DNA from 2 places in the Micromonospora sp. BRA006-A genome. Region 1 is predicted to be linked to the other one. Evidence: riboswitches for the same ligand, from Rfam matches in the RefSeq annotation. Region 1 holds a riboswitch; the other holds the start of a gene.
The links. A riboswitch is a leader RNA that binds a small molecule or an ion and turns the genes downstream of it on or off. The one in region 1 is predicted to bind cobalamin.
Positions count from the first base shown of each region.

Region 1 (4,404 bases):
CAGTGTCTCCACGACGTCGCCGACGTCGACCCAGCCCCACTGCATCGGATAGGTGAACTCGTCCAGGATATAGAGCTGGTGCCGTTCCGCCTGGATACGGCGCTTCACCTCCGCCCAGCCCTCGGCGGCGTCCGCGGCGTGGTCCGCCTCGGTGCCGCTCTTACGGCTCCAGGACCATCCGGAGCCCATTTTGTGCCACTCGACTGGCCCGCCTTCGCCGGTCTGCTCGTGCAGCAGCCCGAGCCTCTCCAGGACGGTCTGTTCCCCGATGCGCCACTTGGCCGACTTCACGAACTGGAACACCCCGATGTCCCAGCCCTGGTTCCAGGCGCGCATCGCCATGCCGAAGGCGGCGGTCGACTTGCCCTTGCCGTTTCCGGTGTGGACCATCAGCAGCGGCCGGTTGCGCCGCTGGCGGGTGGTGCTGCCGTCGTCCGGGACGGTGAGCGGCTTACCCTGCGGCATCAGGCCACCCCCGCCCGCGGAGCGGTCGCCGTGCGAACGACCCCTGTGAGCCCGTCGGCGGTCACTTCACCGAGCGGCACGTGCTCGGCCCTCAGATGAGTGGCAAGCCGGGCGGCGAGGCCGAGCCGGAATCGTCCGGTCTCGCAGTCCACGACGACGACCTGGACACCGCTGGTGGCGAGCGCGGCGGCGGCGCGGTGGGCACGACCCAGCGGGTCCGGGCCGGAGGTGGCGCGGCCGTCGGTCACCACGACGAGCAGGGGCCGGCGGGACGGGTCGCGCAGCGCCTCCCGGCGCAGCACCTCGCCACTGCGTTCCAGGCCCTCCGCGAGCGGGGTCCGGCCACCGGCCGGTAGGTCGGCCAGGCGGCGGGAGGCGACGTCGACCGAGCCGGTCGGTGGCAGGACGACCTCGGCGGTGTGCCGGCGGAACGTCACCAGTGCGACCTTGTCCCGGCGGCGGTAGGCGTCCAGCAGCAGCGACAGCACAGCGGTCTTGACCTGCTCCATGCGGCGGCGGGCCGCCATCGAACCGGACGCGTCCACGCACAGCAGCACGAGGTTCGACTCGCGCCCGACGGTCTCGGCCCGGCGCAGGTCGCCGGGCACGAGCGCGAGGCCGCGACCGCCGGTCAAGCCACCCCGGGAATGCTGATGCGGCGCCGCCGCGGTGATGGTGCCCGGCAGGTGCAGCCGGCCGTCGCCGGACGTGCGCCGCCGCTGCCCGGCGACACGGCCCTGCGGTGTTCGTGCCCGGGACCGCCGGCCGGCCTGACCGTCGCCGGTTCCTTTCACGACCAGCAAGCGGGCACGTGCGGGCTCGCCCGCGGATGCCATCGATGTGGCGGCCTGCCGTTCGGGCTCCGGTACGGGCGGGCTCTCGCCGGGAGAGCCGGGCACGTCCCCGGCCGATCTGTCGTGCCCGGTGTCGTCGGGCAGACCGCCGCCGGGACCGTCGGGTCCGGGGTCGGGGTCGTTGTGGCCGAGTAGGTCGTCCAGGCGGTCCTGGTCCAGGCCGGGCTCGTCGAAGGGGTTGCGGCGGCGGCGGTGCGGCAGCGCGAGACGGGCGGCGATGCGGATGTCCTCGAGTGTCACTCGCGTACGTCCCCGCCAGGCCGCGTGCGCCGCGGCGGCGCGAGCGGTGACGAGGTCCGCACGCAGGCCGTCCACGTCGAACGCGGCGCACAGCTCGGCGATCCTGGTCAGCGTCTCGTCGTCGAGCACGACACCGGCCAGCGAGCGCCGGGCGGCGGCCAGCCGGGTGCGCAGGGCTTCCTGCTCGCCGGCCCAGCGTGTGGCGAAGCCCTCCGGGTCGGCGTCGAATGCGAGCCGGCGGCGGACCGCCTGCACCCGCAGGACGGGGTCACGCGGGGCGGCGACCTCGACCGTCAGGCCGAACCGGTCGAGCAGCTGCGGGCGCAGTTCGCCCTCCTCCGGGTTCATCGTGCCGATCAACACGAACCGGGAGGCATGCTCGACCGAGACACCGTCGCGTTCGACGCTGACCCGGCCGGTCGCCGCGGCGTCGAGCAGCAGGTCGACCAGGTGGTCCGGCAGCAGGTTGACCTCGTCGACGTACAGCAGGCCACGATGGGCCCGGGCCAGCAGGCCAGGCTCGAACGCGACGACGCCGTCTCGCAGCGCGGCATCGAGCTTCAGCGATCCGGTCACCCGGTCGTCGCCGGCTCCGACGGGTAGTTCGACGAGGCGTACCGGCCGTTCGACGACGGGCGTGGACACGTCGAACGGCCCGTCGGGGCAGACCGCCGAGGGATCGTCCGGGTCGATGGAGAACCGGTCGCCCGCATAGACCCGTACCGCCGGGAGCACCTCGGCGAGGCCGCGCACGGTAGTGGTCTTGGCAGTGCCCTTCTCCCCGCGGATCAGGACACCGCCGATGAGCGGATCGATCGCGACCAGGGTGAGGGCGAGAGTCATGTCGTCGGCGCCGACGACGGCACAAAAGGGGTACTGCGCTGGCATGTAGGGCTCCCGCTCGATCTGCCATGGCGGTCCACGACGCGGCATGCGCCGTGGATCGGATCGAGGCCGGTCTTCGGACTTCCCAGGTCAATGCCTGGATCACCGCAGCGGGCCCTGTGCCGGATTCTCACCGGCTTCCCAGATTCTCCCCGTGACCACGGTCGTGGGGCACCTCGAACCTGTGCATCACCATAGACGCCCCGGTGGCCGGGGCAAGGGCCGGTGGGCGGCTAGGGTGCATCTCCATGGAGGAGCGGGTGACCGTGGTGGGGGTCGGGGCTGACGGGTGGGTGGGTCTGCCGGAGCCGTCCCGGGCGCTGGTGCGGGCGGCCGCGACGCTGCTCGGCGGGCGGCGGCACCTCGAGGCGGTGCCGCCCGTCGACGGCCAGCAGCGCGTGGCGTGGCCGTCGCCGCTGCGGGACAATTTGCCAGGTGTGCTCGCCTCCGCGCGAGGGCCGGTTGTCGTGCTGGCCTCCGGCGACCCGCTCGTGTCGGGTATCGGCACGACGCTGCTGGACGTCCTGGGCCCGGAGCGCGTGACGATCGTGCCCGGGGTCTCCTCGGTAGCCCTCGCCCGAGCACGTCTCGGATGGCCGGCTGAGTCCGTCACCACGGTCAGCCTGGTCGGCCGGGACCTACGGCTGATCGTGCCTGCGCTCTCGGCCGGGCGCCGGCTGCTCGTGCTGTCCAGCGACGGGACGACACCCGCGGCCGTGGCCGCGGTGCTGACCGGGCTCGGTTGGGGGCAGTCCAGGCTGGTCGTGCTCGGTGACCTCGGTGCCGCCGGTGAGTCGTGTACCGCGACCACCGCGGCCGGGTGGGACCTGAACGACGTGCCGCGGTTGAACGTTCTCGCCGTCGAAGTTCGCGGTGCCGGTCCGGGCTGGGCCGCGGGCGGCGTGTTGCCCGACGACGCGTTCGAGCACGCCGGGCAGATCACCAAACGTGACCTGCGGGCCAGTGCCCTGGCCCGGCTCGCGCCCGCGCCCGGTCAGCTGCTGTGGGACGTCGGCGCCGGCAGCGGCTCGATCGGTGTGGAGTGGATGCGGGCCTGGCCGACGGCACGGACGATCGCGGTGGAGCCCCGCTCCGACCGGGCCGCGCTGGTGCACCGCAACGCCGCTGCTCTCGGCGTGCCGGGTCTGTGTCTGGTCGAGGGTTCGGCGCCCGGGGCCCTGTCCGGCCTGGACCGTCCCGACGCGGTGTTCGTCGGCGGCGGGGCCACCGTCCCCGGCGTGCTGGACACCTGCTGGGATGCGCTCGGCGCCGGTGGACGGCTCGTCGTGCACGGTGTCACCGCCGAGACCGAGGCGGTGCTGCTGGAGCAGCACCGCCGGCGCGGCGGTGAACTCGTCCGCCTGCACGTCGAACGCGCCGAACCGCTCGGCGGCTTCACCGGCTGGACGCCCGCGCGGGCAGTCAGCCAGTGGTCCATCGTCAAGGGAGATTCATGACCGTCCATTTCGTCGGGGCCGGGCCCGGCGCCGCCGACCTGCTCACCCTCCGCGCGGTACGCCTGCTCGAGTCCGCCGACGTGTGCCTGTACCCGGGCACGTACCTCGACGCCGAGGTGCTGGAGCACTGCCGTGACGACGCCCGGCTGATCGACACCCAGCACCTCGACCTGGACCAGATCACCACGCACCTGGTCCAGGCACACGCCGACGGGTCCGAGGTCGTACGGCTGTGCTCCGGTGACCCGTCGCTGTACTCGGCGGTGCACGAGCAGGCCCGCCGGCTCGACGCCGCCCGGGTCCCGTGGGACGTCACGCCCGGCGTGCCGGCCTATGCGGCTGCTGCCGCCGCCGTCGGCGCCGAGCTGACCGTCCCGGAGCTGGCCCAGTCGGTCGTGCTCACCCGCGCGCAGGCCCGGTCCACGGTCATGCCGTCGGGAGAGAAGCTCGCCGCGTTCGCCGCGACCGGCGCGACGCTCGCCCTGCACCTGGCGGTCACGCGT
Region 1 covers NZ_JANCLW010000001.1:542,686-547,089, forward strand. The annotation lists gene cobO (cob(I)yrinic acid a,c-diamide adenosyltransferase) at 1-465, opposite strand, end outside; gene NMK34_RS02760 (magnesium chelatase subunit D family protein) at 465-2,447, opposite strand; cobalamin riboswitch at 2,494-2,638, opposite strand; gene cbiE (precorrin-6y C5,15-methyltransferase (decarboxylating) subunit CbiE) at 2,693-3,901, shown strand; gene NMK34_RS02770 (cobalt-precorrin-4/precorrin-4 C(11)-methyltransferase) at 3,898-4,404, shown strand, end outside.

Region 2 (4,404 bases), 2.4 Mb from region 1:
ACCTGCTGGTGCTGGAGACACTCGCCGGCACCGGGACCGTCACGTTCGTCCCGGCGCTGATCGTGCTCGGCGCGTGCGTCGCGCCCGCCACGTTCCTGGCCTTCGCCCAGGGACGGCCGGCCCGCCGCCCGGTCCCCGGCTCCGTCGTCGGCGTCGCCGCGCTCCTCGGCGGCGTGGTCGGTGTGGTCGCCGCCGGCTGGCTGGAGTACGGCACGCTGCACCGCCTCGGCGTCCTGCCGATGACGCTCGTCGGCCTGGCCGAGGAGACCGCCAAGCTGATCGTGCCGGCCGGCATCCTGCTGCTGTGGCGGCGGCACCCCTCCCCGGCGCAGGGCCTGGTGATCGGCGTGGCCTCCGGCGCCGGGTTCGCCGCGCTGGAGACCATGGGGTACGCGTTCGCCGCCTTCGTCGGGTCGGAGGGCAACCTCGGCGCGGTCGAGCGGACGCTGCTGGTACGCGGTCTCACCGCGCCCGCCGCGCACCTGGCCTGGACCGGGCTGACCGCCGCCGCGTTGTTCGCGTTCGCCGCCGCGCCCGGTGGCCGGAAGCTGGCGGCGTTCCTGCTCACCTTCGCCGCCGCCGTCACGCTGCACACCTGCTGGGACACGTTCGGCACCCAGCCCGCGTACGTGTTCATCGGCGCCGTGTCGCTGGGCTGGGTGCTGTTGCGCCTGCACCTGGACCGCGAGCGGCCGGCCCCGTCCGGGGCGCCGGTGGTGCCGGCATCCCGGGAGACGGCAGCGCACGCCGGCTGAGCCGGGCGGCCGGCCGTCCGGCGCCGCGCCGTCCGGTGCGTCTCAGCCGGCGGCCAGCCGGACGCCGAGCGCGACGAAGGCGACAGCGCAGAGCCGGTCGACGCGCCGCGACCAGCGGCTGTCGCCCCACCGCCTGGCGAACCGCCCGGCGCCCACGCCGAGCGCCAGGTCCACGGCGAGCTGCACCGCGACGAACAGCACCCCGAGCAGCACCAGCTGCGCCGCCACCGGGCCCGCCTCGGGCCGGACGAACTGCGGCAGGAACGCCACGCTGAACAGGATCATCTTCGGGTTGAGCAGGTTCGTCAGCAGGCCGCGCCGGAAGGCCCGCCCGGCGCCGCCGTCCGGCCGGTCCGCCGGTGCGCCGGGCCGGCCGGTGCCGCGCAGCGCCCGCAGGCCCAGCACGATGAGGTACGCCGCACCGGCCCACCGGATCGCGGTGAACAGCACCGGGGACGCGGCGATCAGCGTGGCGAGCCCGGCCACCACGGCGGCGACGTGCACCGCCTCCCCGGCGGCGACCCCGAGCGCGGCCACCGCGCCCGCCCGTGCGCCGTACCGGGTGGCGTTCGCGAGCACGAACATCATGTCCGGCCCCGGGGTGAGCATGAGCACCACGATCGCGGCCAGGTAACCCGCGAGCGTGGCCGCCGACAGTCCGAGCACCGCTCAGCCCTCCCCGGCGCCGTCGAGCAGCGCCCGGCGCAGCGCCAGCCGGTGCTCGCGCCGGATCTGCGCCTCCCGGTAGCGCCGCCGGTCGCCGTCGGTCTCGGCGTGCAGCGGCGGCACCGGCCGGGGCTGCCCGTCGTCGTCGACCGCCACCATCACCAGGTGCGCGGTCGCCACGTCCACCGGCGGCACGGCGCGGTCCCACCGGTCCGCGCTGACCTTCACCGCCACCTCCATCGAGCTGCGGCCGGCCCAGGTGATCCGGGCGTCCACGTGGACCACGTCCCCGACGCGTACCGCGCGCAGGAACGCGGTCTCGTCGATGGCGGCGGTGACGGCCGGGCCGTCGGAGTGGCGGGCGGCGACCACACCGGCGACCGAGTCGATCAGGTTGAGGATGCGTCCGCCGTGGACCGTGCCCATCAGGTTGGTGTGGTGCTGGTCCATGATCTGCGACAGGGTCAGGTGCGAGGCCGACGGTGGTCGGCCGGTGAGCGTGATGGTGTCGGGCACTGTGCGGTTCCGTCCTCGCAGAAGCGGACCGCCGACCGGCCGGGGTGTGCACGTCGAGGACACGCCGACGGCCTGCGTACGACGTGTCACCCGCCCGACCCACCCGCGAGGTCGACGGCGGCGCGCACCGGTGGTACGCGCGACGCGGGCAGGTCTTCGGACTCGCGGGCGTGACACGAGGTCGCCTACCGGCCGTCGCTTCCCAGGCCGTGGCCCAGTGCTGTTGACGGCTGTCGTTCCCACTCACCGCTGCGGGGCAGTCCCGGATTCCCACCGGGTTCCCTCTTACGACACCCGGCCGTCGCCGACCAGGTGAACCAGCGCTTCCCGCAGCGTAGCCCAGCGTCCGAGGGCGGCGGCACAGGCGTCAGGCCGGCGCCGATCCCGTCACAGCGGCCAGCGGCGCCGCGCCGAACGACACCGCGAACCGCTTGCACCAGATCGACACGCTGCGCAGACCGTCCAGGTCCACCGACGCCGGGATGTCGTACGCCTGGTCGCCGATGTTGCCCTTGAGCCGGCCCAGCTCGACCCAGCGTCCGTCGTCGAACACCTGCCAGCCGGCCCGGCCGGTCAGCACCTTCCGGTCGGTGAGCCACACCCGCAGATCGGGCCCGTCGGAGGTGTCCAGTCCGCGCAGGAGCAGCTGACGGCGGCCGTCGGCGAGGCGGACGAGCTGCGCCCGGCCGGACGTGTCGTGCTCGTGGGTGACGAAGTCCCCGGCGGCGAGCACCACGTCGGCGGGCGCCGCGCCGGTCGGCGACGAGCCGGTCGTGCCGGCCGGCGCCGGTGAGGGCTCCGCCACAGTGGGCAGCGTCTCGCGTACCTCGCGGTCGGTCACCAGCCGCCACGGCTGGAACAGGTACAGGCTCACCCCGAGACCGGTGACGGTCACCACGGCGAGCACCGACAACACCACACGTCTTCTGCCCATGCCCCGACGGTAGGCGCGGACCCGGCGGAAAGATCTTTCCGTCCGCTTACGGCTCGACCGCGGGCCGCCGCGCCGGGACGCCGATGGGTAGCGTCTGCCGCATGGGGCGCTACGTGCTCGTCGTCGACGACGACCGGACGGTGAGCGACGTCGTCCGGCGCTATCTGGAGCAGGACGGCTGCCGGGTCCGGCTGTCCTTCGACGGGCCGGCCGCGCTCGCCGCGGCCGAGGAGGAGCCGCCCGACCTGGTGGTCCTCGACCTGATGATGCCGGGCCTCGACGGCATAGAGGTGTGCCGGCGGCTGCGGCGCCGGCTGCCCGGCCTGCCCGTCGTCATGCTCACCGCGCTCGGGGACGAGGCCGACCGGGTCGCCGGGCTGGAGGTCGGCGCGGACGACTACGTGACCAAGCCGTTCTCGCCGCGCGAACTGGTGCTGCGCATCAGGTCGGTGCTCCGGCGCGCGGCCCCGCAGGACCGGGGACCGGCAGGGGTGCTGCGCGACGGCGACCTCACCGCGGACACCGGCCGGCGCGTCGCCGAGCGCGGCGGGCAGCAGCTGTCGCTGACCGTACGGGAGTTCGACCTGCTCGCGTTCCTGCTGGCGAACCCGGGACGCGCCTGGTCGCGGGCCGAGCTGCTGGACCGCGTGTGGGGCTGGCGGTTCGGCGACCAGTCCACTGTCACCGTCCACGTCCGGCGGCTGCGGGAGAAGATCGAGGACCACCCGGCGCAGCCGCGCCGCATCGTCACCGTGTGGGGCGTCGGTTACCGGTACGAACCGTCGGAGGCGTCCCGGTGAAGGAACTGATGGTCATCGGGCTCTACGCCCTGCTCGCCGGCGCTGCCGTCGGCGCGCTCGGCGTCGGCGCGCTGCGGCTGGTGCGCCACCGGTCGATCCTCGCGCACATCGCGGTGCTGCTCGCGGTCACCATCGCCTCGGTGACGGCCGGCGTCACCGCCGTCGCCCAGGCCATGTTCCTGTCCGCGCACGACCTCCAGGTGGTCCTCGTCACGGTCGCGGCGTCCGCGGCGCTCAGCCTGGCCGTCGGGGTGGCGTTCGCCCGCCGCCTCGCCCAGGCGGCGGTCTGGGCCGACCAGGCCCGGCAGCGGGAACGGCAGCTGGAGGCCGGCCGCCGCGAGCTTGTCGCATGGGTCTCCCACGATCTGCGTACGCCGCTGGCCGGGCTGCGGGCGATGGCGGAGGCGCTGGAGGACCGGGTGGTCGACGAGCCGGCGGCGGTGGCCGAGTACCACCGCCGGATCCGGGTCGAGACGGACCGGATGACGCGCCTGGTCGACGACCTGTTCGAGCTGTCCCGGATCACCGCCGGAGCGCTGCGGCCCGCGCTGTCCCCGGTGCCGCTCGGCGACGTGGTCTCCGACGCGATCGCCGCCACCGCGCCGCTGGCCGCCGACCGGCGGGTCCGGGTGCTCGCCCCGGAGACCGGCTGGCCGACCGTCCGGGCCGCCGAGGCCGAACTCGCCCGCGTCGTGACGAACCTGCTTGTCAACTCGGTGCGGTACACGCCACC
Region 2 covers NZ_JANCLW010000001.1:2,972,030-2,976,433, forward strand. The annotation lists gene NMK34_RS13355 (PrsW family glutamic-type intramembrane protease) at 1-755, shown strand, start outside; gene NMK34_RS13360 (LysE family translocator) at 798-1,421, opposite strand; gene NMK34_RS13365 (acyl-CoA thioesterase) at 1,425-1,937, opposite strand; cobalamin riboswitch at 2,067-2,274, opposite strand; gene NMK34_RS13370 (DM13 domain-containing protein) at 2,305-2,871, opposite strand; gene NMK34_RS13375 (response regulator transcription factor) at 2,973-3,671, shown strand; gene NMK34_RS13380 (sensor histidine kinase) at 3,680-4,404, shown strand, end outside.
Region 2: linked by a shared signal. The riboswitch ahead of NMK34_RS13365 (acyl-CoA thioesterase) and the one ahead of NMK34_RS02760 (magnesium chelatase subunit D family protein) in region 1 are both predicted to bind cobalamin.